Regions from separate parts of the Paenibacillus sp. FSL H8-0079 genome, predicted to be linked through region 2. Evidence: riboswitches for the same ligand, from Rfam matches in the RefSeq annotation. Region 2 holds a riboswitch; the other holds the start of a gene.
The links. Region 2 has a riboswitch for S-adenosylmethionine ahead of mmuP (S-methylmethionine permease). Riboswitches for the same ligand answer to the same signal wherever they lie in the genome.

Region 1: another riboswitch for S-adenosylmethionine. It lies ahead of metA (homoserine O-succinyltransferase); the one in region 2 lies ahead of mmuP (S-methylmethionine permease).

Annotation. Positions count from the first base shown of each region.
Region 1 is NZ_CP150300.1:1,986,293-1,994,280, forward strand. It holds gene MHI06_RS09060 (5'-3' exonuclease H3TH domain-containing protein) at 1-375, shown strand, start outside; gene MHI06_RS09065 (phosphodiester glycosidase family protein) at 381-1,487, shown strand; gene MHI06_RS09070 (MOSC domain-containing protein) at 1,518-2,204, shown strand; gene MHI06_RS09075 (ROK family protein) at 2,276-3,154, shown strand; gene MHI06_RS09080 (HRDC domain-containing protein) at 3,331-4,332, shown strand; gene corA (magnesium/cobalt transporter CorA) at 4,404-5,339, opposite strand; SAM riboswitch class I at 5,791-5,914, shown strand; gene metA (homoserine O-succinyltransferase) at 6,151-7,068, shown strand; gene MHI06_RS09095 (PLP-dependent transferase) at 7,093-7,988, shown strand, end outside.
Region 2 is NZ_CP150300.1:5,752,209-5,760,196, forward strand. It holds gene MHI06_RS25755 (FtsX-like permease family protein) at 1-1,771, shown strand, start outside; one part of gene MHI06_RS25760 (IS3 family transposase) at 1,865-2,814, opposite strand; one part of gene MHI06_RS25760 (IS3 family transposase) at 2,814-3,195, opposite strand; gene mmuM (homocysteine S-methyltransferase) at 3,323-4,390, opposite strand; gene mmuP (S-methylmethionine permease) at 4,368-5,780, opposite strand; SAM riboswitch class I at 5,873-5,974, opposite strand; gene MHI06_RS25775 (Ger(x)C family spore germination protein) at 6,047-7,249, opposite strand; gene MHI06_RS25780 (spore germination protein) at 7,246-7,988, opposite strand, start outside.

The DNA.
Region 1 (7,988 bases), 2.9 Mb from region 2:
CTCATGGCAGAGAAACAACTGACACCTCGTCAAGTGATTGACATGAAGGGTCTGATGGGAGACGCCAGCGACAATTATCCCGGAGTACGGGGGATTGGTGAGAAAACAGCGTTGAAACTTGTACAGGAATACGGCTCTATTGAAGGGATTTTGAGCAACATGGATAAGCTAACCCCTTCGGTGCGTAACAAGATTGAGAATGATTTGGACATGCTTCATCTGTCCCGCAAACTGGCAGAGATTCATTGTGCTGTTCCGGTTGCCTGTGCGCTGGATACCTGTGAATTGCGTCTTGATCCGGATATGGTGATGGACAAGTTTGAACAACTTGAGATGAAGAGCCTTGGCTCTTGGATGGGAGTGGCAATAGGGTGAGCAACATGAAGAACGTACGAACAGGTAAAAAGTGGTGGACAGGGGCTATGGCCCTCGTCCTGGCCTTACCCGTAATTCTTTCGGGAGCAGTAAGTGCGCCACAGACAGTGGATGCCAAAGCAGCAATTAGCACCAAAGTACAGAAAGTAAAAGCAGCAGGACGCAATTTTACCGTACAGACGGTTACGATTCCGAAGGGAACACCGGTTACGGTGGGACTCGCGAAGAAGCAAGTGGGCCAGACGGCAACACTGCCATCGATCGTGAAAGCCTATGGAGCACAAGCAGCCATTAACGGAGCATTTTTTGAAGCATATAACGGAGCACCAGATCCATATGGCATGTTAATAGCAAATGGTAAGGTCATACATATTGGTAGATATGGAACATCCATCGGATTTAAGGAAGACGGCTCGGCGATCATGGATTCACTTCAGGTGAGCCTGACAGGTAAAGTGACGGATACGAAAGGCAAATCACGCAGTTGGTATGCCACCTTTATTAATCGAACACCTTCAGCAAATGCCAGTATTACGATGCTGTATACGCCTGAAAGAGGTGCTACAGTCGGGTTCAAAGGTGGCACTGCGGTTGTCATGGAAAAAGGTGTCGTGACCAAAAAAGTACCCAATACGAATGTAGCGATTCCTAAGAATGGCTCAGTATTGGTGTTCACAGGTAATCAGAAGTCTTCTTCGGACCGTTTCACCGTTGGTTCAACCGTAGAAATGAATTATAAGTATACGAACGCAGCAGGCAAAGAGATCCCTTGGCAAGATGTAGTGACTGCTGTTGGAGCAGGACCACGTCTGGTAAAAGACGGTAAGATAGCTGTAAATCCGACGAGCGAAGGTTTCAAGGATGCCAAGATTCTTACCGCATCCGGTGCCAGAAGTGGTATCGCCATCATGGCGGATGGTTCTGTCATGCTGGCTACCGTTTCTGGAGCGACAGTCAAGGAGTGGGCAGCGGTGATGCAGAAGCTTGGTGCCAAACAGGCCATGAATCTGGATGGCGGTGCATCCTCGGGCATGTATGCCGGGGGCAAAATGCTAACTTCTCCAGGCCGGCTCTTGAGTAATGCACTGGTATTTGGTGGCTCTGTGCGTTAAAAGAAAGTAATTATGGGAGGGATGATGCAAATGACACTCACATCGGATCGAAAGCCAGGGGGAGGCAACACAGCAGTTCTGGCCATTAATGTAGGACTGCCGCAGGCGCTCCCTGGGCAGAAGCGTGAAGTGATGAGCGGCATTGTCAAACATCCTGTATCCGACGCGGTTTTCCTGTCATTCACTGGAATGACAGGGGATGCGCAGGCGGATCTGGTGCATCATGGCGGACCTGACAAGGCCGTTTGTGTATACGATTACAGTCGTTATCTGGCGCTGGAACAGCTGATGAATCGCAAGCTGGACTGGGGAGCTTGTGGAGAAAATCTGACGGTTGAAGGCTGTGCCGAAGAAGACGTCCGGATTGGTGATATGTACGAGTTGGGCGAAGCCACGGTGCAGGTCAGTCAGCCCAGACAACCTTGCTTCAAGCTGGGTGCGAGGTATGACTATAAGGAGCTACCTGTTTATTTTCAGGAGAGTGGACATACCGGCTTTTACTTTCGTGTACTGCAAGAAGGGGAGGTAAGGCCTTCGTCGATATTTCGACGGATTAACACCGATCCAGCCTCAATGACGGTTCTTGAAGCCAATCGAATTATGCATCAGGGGAAAGAAAATGCTGAAGGTATTCAGGCGCTGCTGGCCATTCCTGCGCTGTCAGACAGCTGGAGGCAGACGTTGATGAAACGATTGTCCAAGCTGGAGATTAAGTAGCAGGGTAATTACAGTGTCATTAATTAAAATAATATCAATTCCTATTAAACTAACTTGGGAGTGTGACTAACATGACGATCTTAGGCGCAATTGAAGCAGGCGGAACCAAATTTGTATGTGGTATTGGCACGGAAAATGGAGAAGTTCTGGAACGCGTAAGTTTTCCCACGACGACACCGGAAGAGACCATGGCTCAAGTGATTTCATTTTTTGAAGGCAAAGGCATTGAAGCGCTGGGCGTAGGTTCATTTGGCCCGATTGATCCGATTGAAGGAAGCCCAACGTATGGTTATATCACAACAACACCGAAACCACATTGGGGACAGTATAACGTGATTGGCAAGCTCAAGGAGCATTTTGATGTACCGATGACATTTGATACGGATGTGAATGGCGCGGCACTTGGAGAAGCAACCTGGGGCGCTGCACAAGGTCTTGAGAGCTGTCTGTATATCACTGTGGGTACAGGCATTGGTGCAGGTGCTGTAGTTGGCGGTAAAATGGTCCATGGATTGTCACATCCAGAGATGGGACATATCATTGTACGCAGACATCCGGAGGATACATACGAAGGTTTCTGTCCGTATCATGGTGACTGTCTCGAAGGCCTTGCAGCAGGACCGGCCATTAACAAACGTTGGGAGCAACCGGCTTATGAACTGCCCGCAGATCATAAAGCATGGGAGATCGAAGCACATTACCTGGCACACGCACTGATGAACTATGTTCTGATTCTCTCACCGCAGAAAATCGTAATGGGTGGCGGGGTAATGAAGCAGGAGCATCTGTTCCCAATGGTTCGTAGCAAACTGCAGGAGTTGCTTGCAGGATATGTTCAGCATCCGGCACTTCAATCCGACATTGACCAGTATATTGTATCACCAGGACTTGGTGACAATGCAGGGCTGTGTGGTTCGCTGGCGCTTGCCAAATTAGCGCTGAACAAGTAGTACAATAAGGGATTGACGAATTTTACCATTGTGGTATGATATGGGCAACAGCATAGTACGGTTAATGAGGAAGCACCTCTCTTGCATGAATTTTGCAGGAGAGGTGTTTTTTTTGCTGCCTGTAGTTAGCATATCTAACCTGTATAGGCTGAAATGTCAAAGGGAGGGAACGGAAAATGGAAGTCATTTTCATGAACAGATTGTCCAGATTGTCAGATCAGAATGCAGAGTATGCGCAGCTATGGATTGGGGAAGAGGACGATAGCTGGCAGCTGGGATGGAGTCGCTACGAGGAAGGAGAACGTGAGGACAGCATCTGGTACGAAGGGACCTCTTGGGAGGAGCTACTTCATATCTACCGTCATCAGCTTGCCATACAGATGAGTGAGGGGTACCGACCGCAGTTGCAGGGGTTATTCCACGAGAATGATGATCTGAAGTCACGCAGTTATGGTGGGCAGCGGCTCCATTGTTATAGTGAACTATACGGCAACGAGCAGTTATATACGGATCTGTGCACATGGCGCAGGAAGAGAGTTGTGTCTGACCGGAAGGCACCGTATTTTATTGCAACAAATCGTCTGCTGCGTTTGATCAGTGCCTTTGTTCCACAGTCCATGGATGAGCTGATGCAACTGCCCGGCGTAGGAGAGAGCAAAGCAACCGAGTATGGTACGGAATGGATGGAGATTACGAACGGGTTGGAGCGTTCAACGACATTCCCGCTGGACTGGGTATACACGGCGCTGAAGGAAGAAGAGTATGAGAGCTGGTTATACAAGCAGAGAGAGCAGAAGTACAAACAGGAACTCGACAAGTTCACCACGCGTAAGCAAGTGCTTGAAGGCATGAAGGAAGGTTTTACGTTAGAGGAGATTGTTAATCGATCCGGATTATCCCGACGTGAGTTGATTGAGCTGTTAGAGACACTGGATCTTGAAGGTTATGACACCGATTGTCTTCTTGATGTAGAGTTGGCAGTTATGCCAGAGAACGAACAAGAGGCCGTATGGAGCGCGTATGAGGAGCTGGGAGATACGTTCCTGAAGCCAGTATTACATAAGGTGTATGGAGGAGAGAAGCCTGACGGAGGAAGTCTGGAGCAGGTCTATGAAAGACTGCGCATGATTCGAATCCGTTTTCGTCGGCATGCAGAGACAGAGCAGAATGTTGGTTAGGTGAAGGAAATGAAAAAAAGACGAGGCGTTTCTCCCACAGGAGCGCTTCGTCTTTGTTATTTCATACGAGTTCATACCCAGTCTTTTTTGCGGAAAATGAAGAACATGCTCAGGCCCAGTGTTACCATCAGGCCAATCACAACAAAATAGCTGTATTTCCAGTTAAGCTCTGGCATATTCGTAAAGTTCATTCCGTATATACCCGTAATGACCGTCAGCGGCATGAAGACCGTGGTAATGGCAGTAAACACACGCATGATCTCATTCGCCCGGTTCGCAATACTGGACTGGTAGGCTTCTCGTAAGTTGCCCATCAGGTCGCGATATGTTTCAAAGGTTTCAGATATTTTTACAGCATTCTCATAGATGTCACTGAAATACTTTTGCAGTTGATCATCGATGAGACGCAGATCTTTTTTGTTCAGTGTATTAATGACCTCTTTCTGAGGTCCAAGGACTTTTTTCAGCCACAGAATCTCACTGCGCAGTCCGATGATTTCATTCAGATGTGACTTTTTGGTGTGCATCAGAATGTCTTCCTCAAGCTTCTCGATCCGAGCTTCAATTCGGTCACCTACGGTGAAATAATTATCAACAATCAAGTCAACCAGCAGGTAGAGCAGACGATCCGGTGTACTGATTTCCTGTTCCCACAGGATGGGCTTCAGGGTGCGCAATTCGCTGACCTTCTGCTTCGTAACACTAATAATGAAATGTCTGCCGAGGAACAAGTTCACCGCACGTAGAAAAATCTCTTCATCATCAAAACGGATGCTATTAATCACAATAAAGTAATGGTTCTCATAAATTTCAATCTTCGGACGTTGTTCTTCATCACTGAGACAATCTTCCACTGCCAGATCATGCATCAAGAACAGCGGCTGAAGTACCGCCAAATCGTCTACGTCCGCATCAATCCAGTAAAATCCTTCCGCTGGTGGAGTCAGCGCCTGCTGAATGTCGTCCACCGGAATAAATACACCGTTGTTAACCAACCGGATTTTCATTGTTAATCTACTCCTTCTGCACCCGCCAACTTGGCGGATATTATCATTATGGGCGCAAAAAGAACAAATCAGCCGGTCGGCAGCGGAGCCTGGAGATCAGGGCTGCGTTCACTATATAATCAAACGGAAGTCACGTCCCGCTGCCGGCATGCTGATGTCAATTCTCTATGCAGTTTGTCGGAATTCGGCTGCCAGTCAGGCCTCGGGTCGCCATCCATTTAATATGTCACCTCTCACATAAGGGTTTATAACACCTTGTTTAGTATACCGCTGGTACAAGGTGCTTTCAAGCGCAAAAATGTGTCTATTTCGCGCCCTGAGGCAGTGTATGACAACGGATGATGAACGGTTCCGATCTGGAAAGCAGACGTAGAACTGCAACTTGACGTGAGGGCATTAATGTAATAAAGTAGACGGTGAACCACATTAAATTACAATCTAATACAGCGAAATCTTATCAAGAGTAGGTGGAGGGACTGGCCCGATGAAACCCGGCAACCGGCGGTATACCGCACGGTGCTAATTCTTGCAGCGACCAAGTGTCAAGTGGCACTGTTGTAACTGAGAGATGAGAGAGGCGCATATCTATTTACATATGACCTTTCTCGAAATCCGAGGAAGGTCTTTGTCATATGCCCCGACTTCTCAGCAGTGATTTTCGCTAAGGAACTTGAGATTGTCGTAACTTTGGATGGAACTTCAATCCAATGGTTGTAGACAAGCTCATGGCAGCCTACAACTGTATTGATGTGAAGACATCAAGCCAGCAGTGGCTGCATCTATTTATGCACAAGGAGGAGTTAGACTACCCATGCCAATCAAAATACCCGATACGCTACCAGCAAAAGAAGTCCTTGAAGGAGAGAATATCTTCGTCATGGATGAAACTTCTGCATACCAGCAGGATATTCGTCCACTCCGTATCGCTATATTAAACCTGATGCCCACAAAGGAAACGACCGAAACACAATTGCTTCGTCTGGTGGGAAACACGCCCATTCAGGTGGATGTCGTTCTGGTACATCCCAAATCCCATACGTCGAAGAATACGTCTCAGGAGTATTTGGATCTGTTCTACAAAACCTTCGATGAGATTGAGCATCGTCGTTTCGATGGAATGATCATTACGGGTGCCCCTGTGGAACAGATGGATTTCGAAGACGTGAACTATTGGAATGAAATCCAGGAGATCTTCGAATGGACCAAAACCAATGTGACTTCAACCCTGCATATATGCTGGGCTTCCCAGGCAGGTTTATACCATCATTTCGATGTACCCAAGGTTGCGCTTGATGAGAAGTGTTTTGGGGTTTTCCCACATACCATCAACAAGCCTCATGTTCCGTTGTTGCGTGGATTTGATGAAGTATTCAACGTTCCACATTCCCGTCATACGGAAGTGCGACGCGAAGATATTGAAAAGAATGAGAAATTAGAGATTTTGGCTGAATCCGAGGAAGCTGGTATTTTCCTGGTTGCTACCAAAGACGGCAAACAGATTTTTGCTACAGGACATGCCGAGTATGACCCTTTCTCATTAAAGTGGGAGTATGACCGGGATGCAGCGAAAGGGATGGATATTGCATTACCTAGACATTATTATCCGAATGATGATCCTTCCCGTGTGCCACCGGCTACTTGGCGTGCTCATGCCAACTTATTATTCTCTAATTGGCTCAATTACTATGTGTATCAAGAAACACCTTACGATATTGGCCCGCAAATCTAATCGAGATTACAGGAGGATGCAGCAATGGAAGACAACAACAAGTTGAAAATCGAAAGCCGCTTAGCACAAATTGGGTCCATCAATGAACCGGTAACAGGCGCCATTAACTTTCCGATCTATCAATCCACTGCGTTTCGCCACCCGAAGCTTGGTCAAAGCACGGGGTTTGATTATATTCGTACGACCAACCCAACACGCAAAGTGTTGGAAGAAGCAGCTGCAGCGCTGGAGTCCGGTGATGCAGGGTTTGCCTGTAGCTCAGGTATGGCCGCGCTGCAAACCATCTTTGCCATGTTTGGTCAAGGGGATCATCTGATTGTATCGCTGGATCTGTATGGCGGAACCTATCGTCTACTTGAACGCATCCTGTCTCGTTTCGGCGTAACTGCAAGTTATGTGGACACGAATGACCTTGCAGCACTGGAGAATGTTCGTCAACCGAATACCAAAGCTGTATTCATCGAGACACCAACGAATCCGCTGATGATGATTACAGATGTGGAAGCCGTCGCTTCCTGGGCGAAAAGTTACAACCTGTTGACAATTGTTGACAACACGTTGCTGACTCCATTTTTCCAACGTCCGATTGAATTGGGTGCCGATATCATCATTCATAGTGCTACCAAATATCTGGGCGGACACAATGATGTGTTAGCCGGATTAATCATAACCAAGGGTGAGGCATTATCTGCGGAAATGGCGTTCCTGCATAATTCCATTGGCGCCGTGTTGTCTCCAAGTGACTCTTACCAGTTAATGAAAGGCATGAAAACGCTGGCTCTTCGCATGGAGCGTCATGAATACAATGCGCTTACCATTGCCAAATACTTGCTTGAGCATCCAGCAGTGGGTGAAGTGTATCATCCAGGCCTGTCGGATCATCCGGGGTATGCGGTGCAGAATAAACAATCCACGGGTAA
Region 2 (7,988 bases):
GATAGGAATCCATTTTAACGATTACAGCATGAATTCGGTGTATTGGGAACGATACAATCGTGAGACAGGCACTCCGTTTCTAGAATCCAAAATGGAATTCGAAGCGATCTCCTCTTTTTATCTGATTATTAACCAGGTTATTGGCTTCATGATGATCTTCATGGGCGTTGTCATGCTCTCCATCGCTTTAATGACCATCGGATTCACGATTTCGGATGCCATACTGGCCAATTACAGAACGATAGGTATTCTCAAATCACTCGGTCTGACTTCCCGTAGAACGATAGGCACCTATGTTATTCAATATGCGTTGTTGTCCATCGTAGCCATTATCCCAGGGCTTGCAATGAGTGTATGGATATCCAAATGGATCATTAATATATCCGTATCCTCTCTTCGAGTCGATAATCAGAACATTCCAGTCCAAGGGTTGGACGCGACCATACTGGCTGGTGTACTTCTATTTGCGCTAGTGATACTGTTCACTGTGTTGTACGCCAAAAAAGCACGTAGCATACAGCCCGTGCAGGCTATTCGTTATGGTATGTCGGAGACAGATAACAGCCGGATGGCTGGAAAAATGAATTCGCCATGGGCACACTGGGTCGGCTTCACACGAATGCCTGTGACCGCGGTCCTTGGACTTCGACATGTTTTCAAAAACACCAAAAGTTCTGTTCTCACACTTTTACTGACCACCATAGCTTCCTCCGTACTAGTCTTGGGATATGTGCTGCTGACCAGTATAATCGGAATTGAACAGACAGCAGCCAAATGGGGATATGACAATGCCAACATCGCAGCAGTCGTAGTGAACAAAAGTAACTTCCCCAAGGCTGAACTTAAGCACGTGTTAGCGCAGGATTTGAGGATCCGCAATGTAGGCTGGCAAGGGAACATCACAGGTGTAATTAGCCCGGAATCTTCAACAACAGTAAAGGGCCAATCCATCAGTCTCAACTTGAGTGTACTGGACGGGAGTTATCAGGAGCTTGGATTCGAAACGTTAAAAGGGGATAACCCACAGCACGCAAATGAAATTGCCATTGGTGTAGGTGTAGCCAAAACATCAAACAAAGATCTCGGTGATCTCATCGACATCTATATTGAAGGAGAAAAGCGTACATTCCTCATCACAGGCATCTATCAGGCGATCGCCAACATGTCTGTTTCAGGCCGAATCACCATCGATGCCATGAGAAGTGTGAACCCTGGTTATGGTGAATTTGATGCCATCTTCATCAATGTAAACGATATGGCACAAGCGGATAAGGTTGCCGGGGAATTGAATGAACAATTTAAAGATTTCGCTTCGATAGTCACCCAGAAGACGTTGCTCGATTCAGTCTATGCGGAAGCTGCTAATATCCTAATCTATCCCATAAGCCTGATTGGATTATTGTTCATCGTTGTGACCTTCATCATTATTTTCAGTACCTGTCGAATCAATATTCGCAAAGAGAGCAGAACGTACGGGATATACAAATCGCTGGGGATGACATCCCGTCAAATCCGATTATCGCTCACCCTGGGAATGGTTGTGTTGTCCGCCATAGGAGCAATACTGGGTATTTTCGTAGGCGTATATGTGCTACCTCTTCTGCTCGAAATGGTCCTTTCCAATTATGGTATCGTGCAACTTCCATTGATTCTGAATTGGGGTGAAATGATACTGTTCGCCTTCCTAAGCATCATTGCAGCAGGTCTTGGCTCATGGTTTTCTTCCCGAATCATTCGGGAAACATCACCACGTATGCTGGTTATCGAATAATGTAATAAGGATCTAGTAACACAATAAAAAAAGCCTTTCCACTCCTTTATAGGATTAAAGTGTACCCTTTGTAAAGGACATTTTGAAAAAAAACTAGGCAACTTGTTGAAGCTGCTGTCTGTATTTTACAGGCGGCAGCTTTTTCAAATTCCATTGCCCTCGATAATGATTATAGTACGTCATATAACTCTTAATTTCTCGTTTTACTTCTTCTAATGTTTCGCATTCTTTGATATTCGTTTCATCCTTAAAATGCCCAAAGAATGATTCTTGGGGAGCGTTATCCCAACAGTTTCCTCGTCGTGACATGGATTGAGTTAACCCCATTTTTTTCACTACGGATTGGAATTGTGGGTTCGTATAATGAAAGCCTTGATCGGAATGGATTAACGCATCTTTTGTGATATGTCGGTGTTTCTTCAATTGATGAAGCGTGTTCAGCGCAATGTCTATGCGTAACGAAGAAGACACTTCATACGCTAAAATCTCATTCGTCTGTGCGTCTTTCATGGTTGATAAATAAGCTCGCTGGTTGCCTTTGTACGTTAAATAGGTGATGTCGGTTAATAACACCTTTCCCGCCTCGCCTGGCTTAAAATTGCGCTGTAATTCGTTTGGACATGTGCGATGTTCTTTCGTTGCTTTTGCCATTCTACGGGCTGGATTAGCCTTTCGAATGGGACAGATGATTTCAAATTTCTTCATGATCCGACGAATCCGCTTCAAGTTGTACGTCATCTTGTACTGATTTTCTAATGTCATTTTAATTTGGCGTGCTCCTTTTTTACGTCCACGGAATCGATAGGCCTTTAAAATCATTTCCTTTACCATCTCATCTGCTTCGGCTTCAGCTATACGCTTTTGCGCTGATTTTTCAGTGAAGTAATTGTAATAACCCGAACGTGATACTTCCATAATATCGCATAGATAGCTGACCAACCGCTTCAATTTATACGTTCTGATCGTCCGATAAATGAGTTCAAACTTCAGCTCTACAGCCACTTTTATTTCTTTTTCAACATCTGCCTTTCGAGTAGATCGAGCTTTTTTAGCAGTTCATTTTCCGCTCGTAACAATTGATTTTTTGCTTCTAATCGTTCAATCTTTTGTTCTAATGTTAATTCACGTTCCGAAGGGCGACCTGAATTCGTTTTACGTGTATCCTGTAAGCCTTCTACACCCGCTTCACGATACGAAGCACGCCAACGTTTTCCAGAAGAACGGACACGCTCTAAACCAATACATTCAACATCTAAGCCCGCTTCTTCAAAAATGTCTCGTGGCAGTTTACCCTGTTCATTTTGTGCAATGAAATGGCGCTTAAATTCATCGGTATACGTAATCGCCTTTTCACTAACAGCGATCACATTTGGATTCCGTTTTAGTTGTTCTTGTTCTTTCTTCGTCAGTAATCTTTTCGTCATAACATTTCCGCTCCAACATCGTTTTTTTTCATTATAAACAAAGTACCCTATAAGATGGGCTTTTTTCAAAGTGTCCATCTTATAGGGTACATTTTAGATGTGGAAAGGCTTTTCATAATGATATGATCTACTTCCGCCATTTCTTCGCAAGTGCACCAATCTGATGTGGCGTTGTTCGGCAGCAGCCGCCAATAATTTTCGCGCCCGCAGCAACCCACTGCTCCGAAGCATCACTCATGCTGCCACAAGTACCCTGTCCGCTCCACGTCTTCGTTGCTGCATCGTACACTTCTCCCGAGTTCGGATACACAATAACAGGTTTGTCACTGGCACGGCTGAGAATACCTACGGCTTCCGTCACCACTTCCATCGGAGCACAGTTCAGGCCAATCGCCACAATCTGCGGCTCGGAGCCAAACGTCTGTGCACATACCTCAAGTGGTGTACCCTCGCTGATGCTTGTCCCGTTTTTTAAAGAAAAAGATAGCCAAGCATACGCATGAGGAAACTCCTTCAGTAGATCAACCAGCACCTGTGCTTCCTGCAACGAAGGAATGGTCTCAAAAGCCAAAATGTCAGCCCCCGCTTCAATCAACGCCGCCATACGCGGACGGTGAAATGCAACAAGTGTCTCATCCGACACGCCGTAATGTCCCACATACTCTGAACCATCCGCCAGATAGGCGCCATATGGCCCAACGGACCCGGCAATAATTGGACGTGGACGAAAACAATCTCCTTCGCGATCTACTGTACGATCTGTTATATGCTCCTCGTGCTCCACGTTCTGGGAACGTACCGAAGGAGCTTCTACAAGCTGACCTGTCGAACTTTCTCTTCCTACTAAATCACTCTGCACTTCTGCCCACACGTCATCTCTCGCCTGTGCAGCCAGCTCCACCGTCTTGCGGATCAGCTCCAGTGCTGCCTGTTCACCAATCCCTCTCTTGCGGAAACCATCCACCGTCGCCTGATAACTGGATGTAATCGCACAGTCGGCTCCTGCTCGAAAATAATCCGCATGGACCTGAACGATGACATCTGGATTCTCAATTAACACACGGGCAGACCAGAGCGGATCATCCAGATCACATCCATGCTGTTCAAGTTCGGTCGCCAGCGCTCCATCCAGAATCATGACTGAGTGTTCACGTAGGATCTGTTCTATGGGATTAGTCTGTTGTGCTTGCGTCATGTAATTGTCCTCTTTTCTTGTTCGCACGTTCTGTCAGATAATAAGCGGCGTAACACACTGCGATAAATGGAACCCCACAATACAGTGCAATTCGCTGTGTCGGGTCAAAAGCAATACCTATGCATGAAGCCAGACATAATATAAATGAAATAATTGGTACAGCCGGGTACAGCGGTGTGCGGTAGACCAAATCTTTGACCGCATGTCCTTCCCGGATATACTGTCTGCGGAACATGTACTGGGAAGCGCTGATGCTCATCCATACCGCAACGACAGCCAGACCTGAAATGGAAACCAGTGTAATATACACGGTACCTGGCGCAATGACACTGGACAGCAAAGCCAGCGCACCACCAACCATACTGATTAGAAGTGCATTCAATGGCACACCCTGTTTGGTCAATTTGGCAAACCACGGGGAGATCGTTTTTTTGTCAGCCAGAGACCAGAGCATCCGCGACGAAGCATACAGGCCTGAATTGGCAGCAGAGAGAATCGCCGTCAGAATAACAAAGTTCATAATGTCTGCTGCATAGGGGACTCCCACTCGCTCCATTACGGCTACAAACGGACTTTCCAGTACACTGGCATCCGACATAGGTAGCAAGGCAGACAAGATAACAATCGTTCCGATGAAGAAAATAACCAAACGCCACAGCGTTGTATGAATCGCTTTCGGTATCGTCTTCTCCGGATTCTCCGTCTCCCCGGCGGCAATGCCGATTAATTCGGTACCGGAGAATGCAAAGTTTACAGCAAGCATAGTCATCAGTATCGCTGTAGCTCCATGAGGGAACCACCCGGATGCGGTAATATTTGATAGAAACGGAGCCGGTTCAGCATCCGCCATCGGAATGAATCCGAACATGGCTGCGCCACCGATCATAATAAAGACTACGATAGTCACTACTTTGACAGATGAGAACCAGAACTCGGATTCCGCAAATAATTTCACCGTTAAGGCATTGAACAGGAAAATCATTAGTGCAAAGAGCGCACTCCATATCCAAACATTTACCGATGGAAACCATCGCTGCATCAACAGTCCCGCGGCTGTAAATTCGGAGCCAAGCGCAACAGTCCAGGTTAACCAATACAACCAAGCCACCGTGTAGCCTGTTGCTGGACCGATATATTTGGCTGCATAACTATGAAACGCTCCTGTTTCTGGCATGTGAACAGATAGTTCACCAAGACAGAGCATCACCAGATATACAACGATCGCTCCGATCAGATAAGACAAAATGGTTCCCATTGGTCCCGCCTGTTGAATCGTGTAACCCGAGCTGAGGAATAAACCCGTTCCAATCACTCCACCGAGAGAGAGCATGACTACGTGCCGTGCCTGCATTTTCCGCTGAAAATGCCCTTTGTCGTTGTTGTTCTCCATACCTGCTGCTCCCCTACTTCTTCATCCAGAAAAAACAAAAAAGACCCACTCTTCCTAAAGAGTGCGCCGTTACTGACAAATAAAAACAAACGCTCCTATCTATCAGGCTTTCACCCGCTGGAATTAGCACAGTATCCTTCAGATCTGTTGCTGAGGTTTCTAAGGGCCAGTCCCTCCACCTCTCTGGATAAGAAAATGATTTTTTACTAATATAGCGATCTATCATGAATGTGTCAACATTTAAATAATAAATGTCCCATTCTACGCTATTCGGTGGAAGAGCCCGGATTGGTAATCGTGATCTTTACATCATACGTAATCGGTACAGTGCTAAAGATTTGGTCCCAATCATCTTTGATTTTCTTCCATGTTTTTGGTTCTTTGATACGCAAGCTATCTCGAAAATCCGCCACATCAGCTTTATAGGTATGCTGAATTTTGTATAACACCTGTCGAATCTGTTGTTCGGCCAGATCAGAAAATTCCTTTTCCAACTCTCTGAGGTAAGCACCTTTTTCCTCTTCCTCGGGAGCACGCCAGTCCTCCATCAGCCAGCCTTGGGATTCAATCTTCACATCGAATGAAATATCATTGCCAACCACTTTGGGAATGATTTTCACTTTTTTCTTCTTTATTTCATATACAACGGTGAATCCCTGTTTGTTGTGTGTCTTCAAGACCCCTCCTTGTTCTTTGGGCTTGAGCCACGATAAACCTTCCAGATCCGTTTGACTAAGTTCTCCGAGGAATTTGGTCGTTTTCCCATCGAATATGCTGCCTCCGGAGAACTTGTCCTCTCCATCCGAATTCAATACATTCTGGAGCAGGAAGCTGGAACCGGACTGCATTTGGGCGTCTAGCTTGGATAACAACACTGGTTCCAGGACTTTGTTGGATAGATACGAATTGTTCGTGATCCCTGTTAGATAGAAAGCTGGAATTCGAGAAGGGTCCTGCGAAGATAGCACATCTACCGCACGATGATGACTTATCAGTACGAGACAGTTGGGACGTATATCATTATCTCGAAGGACAAAATCAAGCAGTTGGTCCAAACCATATTTTTTGGCAATATCCTTGGAGATGACGATCACCTTCAGATGATGTCCGATGAGAGGCCGATCCCGCCTTAACGCAAACTGACGGAAGATTTGCAGCAAAGAATCTCCAGAAAGTTGTTCATTGGAATAGGATGTTTTGCCGGAAGAAGGCGAACCGGATTGCTGGCTCGATTGACTGTTGGAGAAACCTGGAGCGATCTGCACCGTAGCGGTCACATAGTTCTTCTTTGGATATGTACCTCCCTGAGCAGCGATGTCTTTCTCAAATTGTGTCTCTTTGCCGACATCGATTCCAAGACCAACATAGAGACTTAAATCCTCTACCTCCCGGCTGCTCCAGCATCCAGATAGCGTCAACAGAATGCACAAGGCAGATACTACACGTAAGAGCATACGGAATGGAATCATGCATGCTTGCCTCCTTTTTTACGAACCAGACTTAACAACAACAGTATCAGAGGTAAGATGGCAAATAACAACACGGATGCATTGCCCAGCATATCCCCCAGTGCAAAGGTATCATCCACCGTTTTAGGCATCATTGCTGTCACATAAATGACCGGAAGCAGACCATACATAATACCTTTGATTTTTTTGGTGCGAAACAAGTCACGAATGCCCACCGAAGCGCAGTAATGTGTAATCGCTGTTGTCGAAAAAATTTGCATAATCCAGATAACAAGCAACAAAGACTCAAATCGCTCAAATATCAGACCTTGAATCTCGAAGCTTCTTACCAAATCCAGCGTTGGCCAGGTACGAGTTTTGATCCCATCGAGCGATAAACTGCCTATAACCATCACAACCGTGATCAAATAAATAATGGTGGATACGAGTATCCCCCAGCTCATCGCCTTATTGCTCTTCTTCGGATTTTTCATATAGGCAGTCATGATTAACATCACCTCATATCCCGTATATGACAGTAGTGAAGGCTTCAGTCCTTTGAAAACAGGCATAATCCCATCTCCGAGCACAGGTCTCAGATTACCAATCTCGAATAGCTGGTTACTAAGTAGAATTTCAATGACAAATATGATGATCGTAATCGGCAGAATGATCTCAAACACACGAACAATGACACCAAGTCCACCTGAGATCATATATATACCGATCCACATGAAGACCATCACAATCGGCCAAGTGG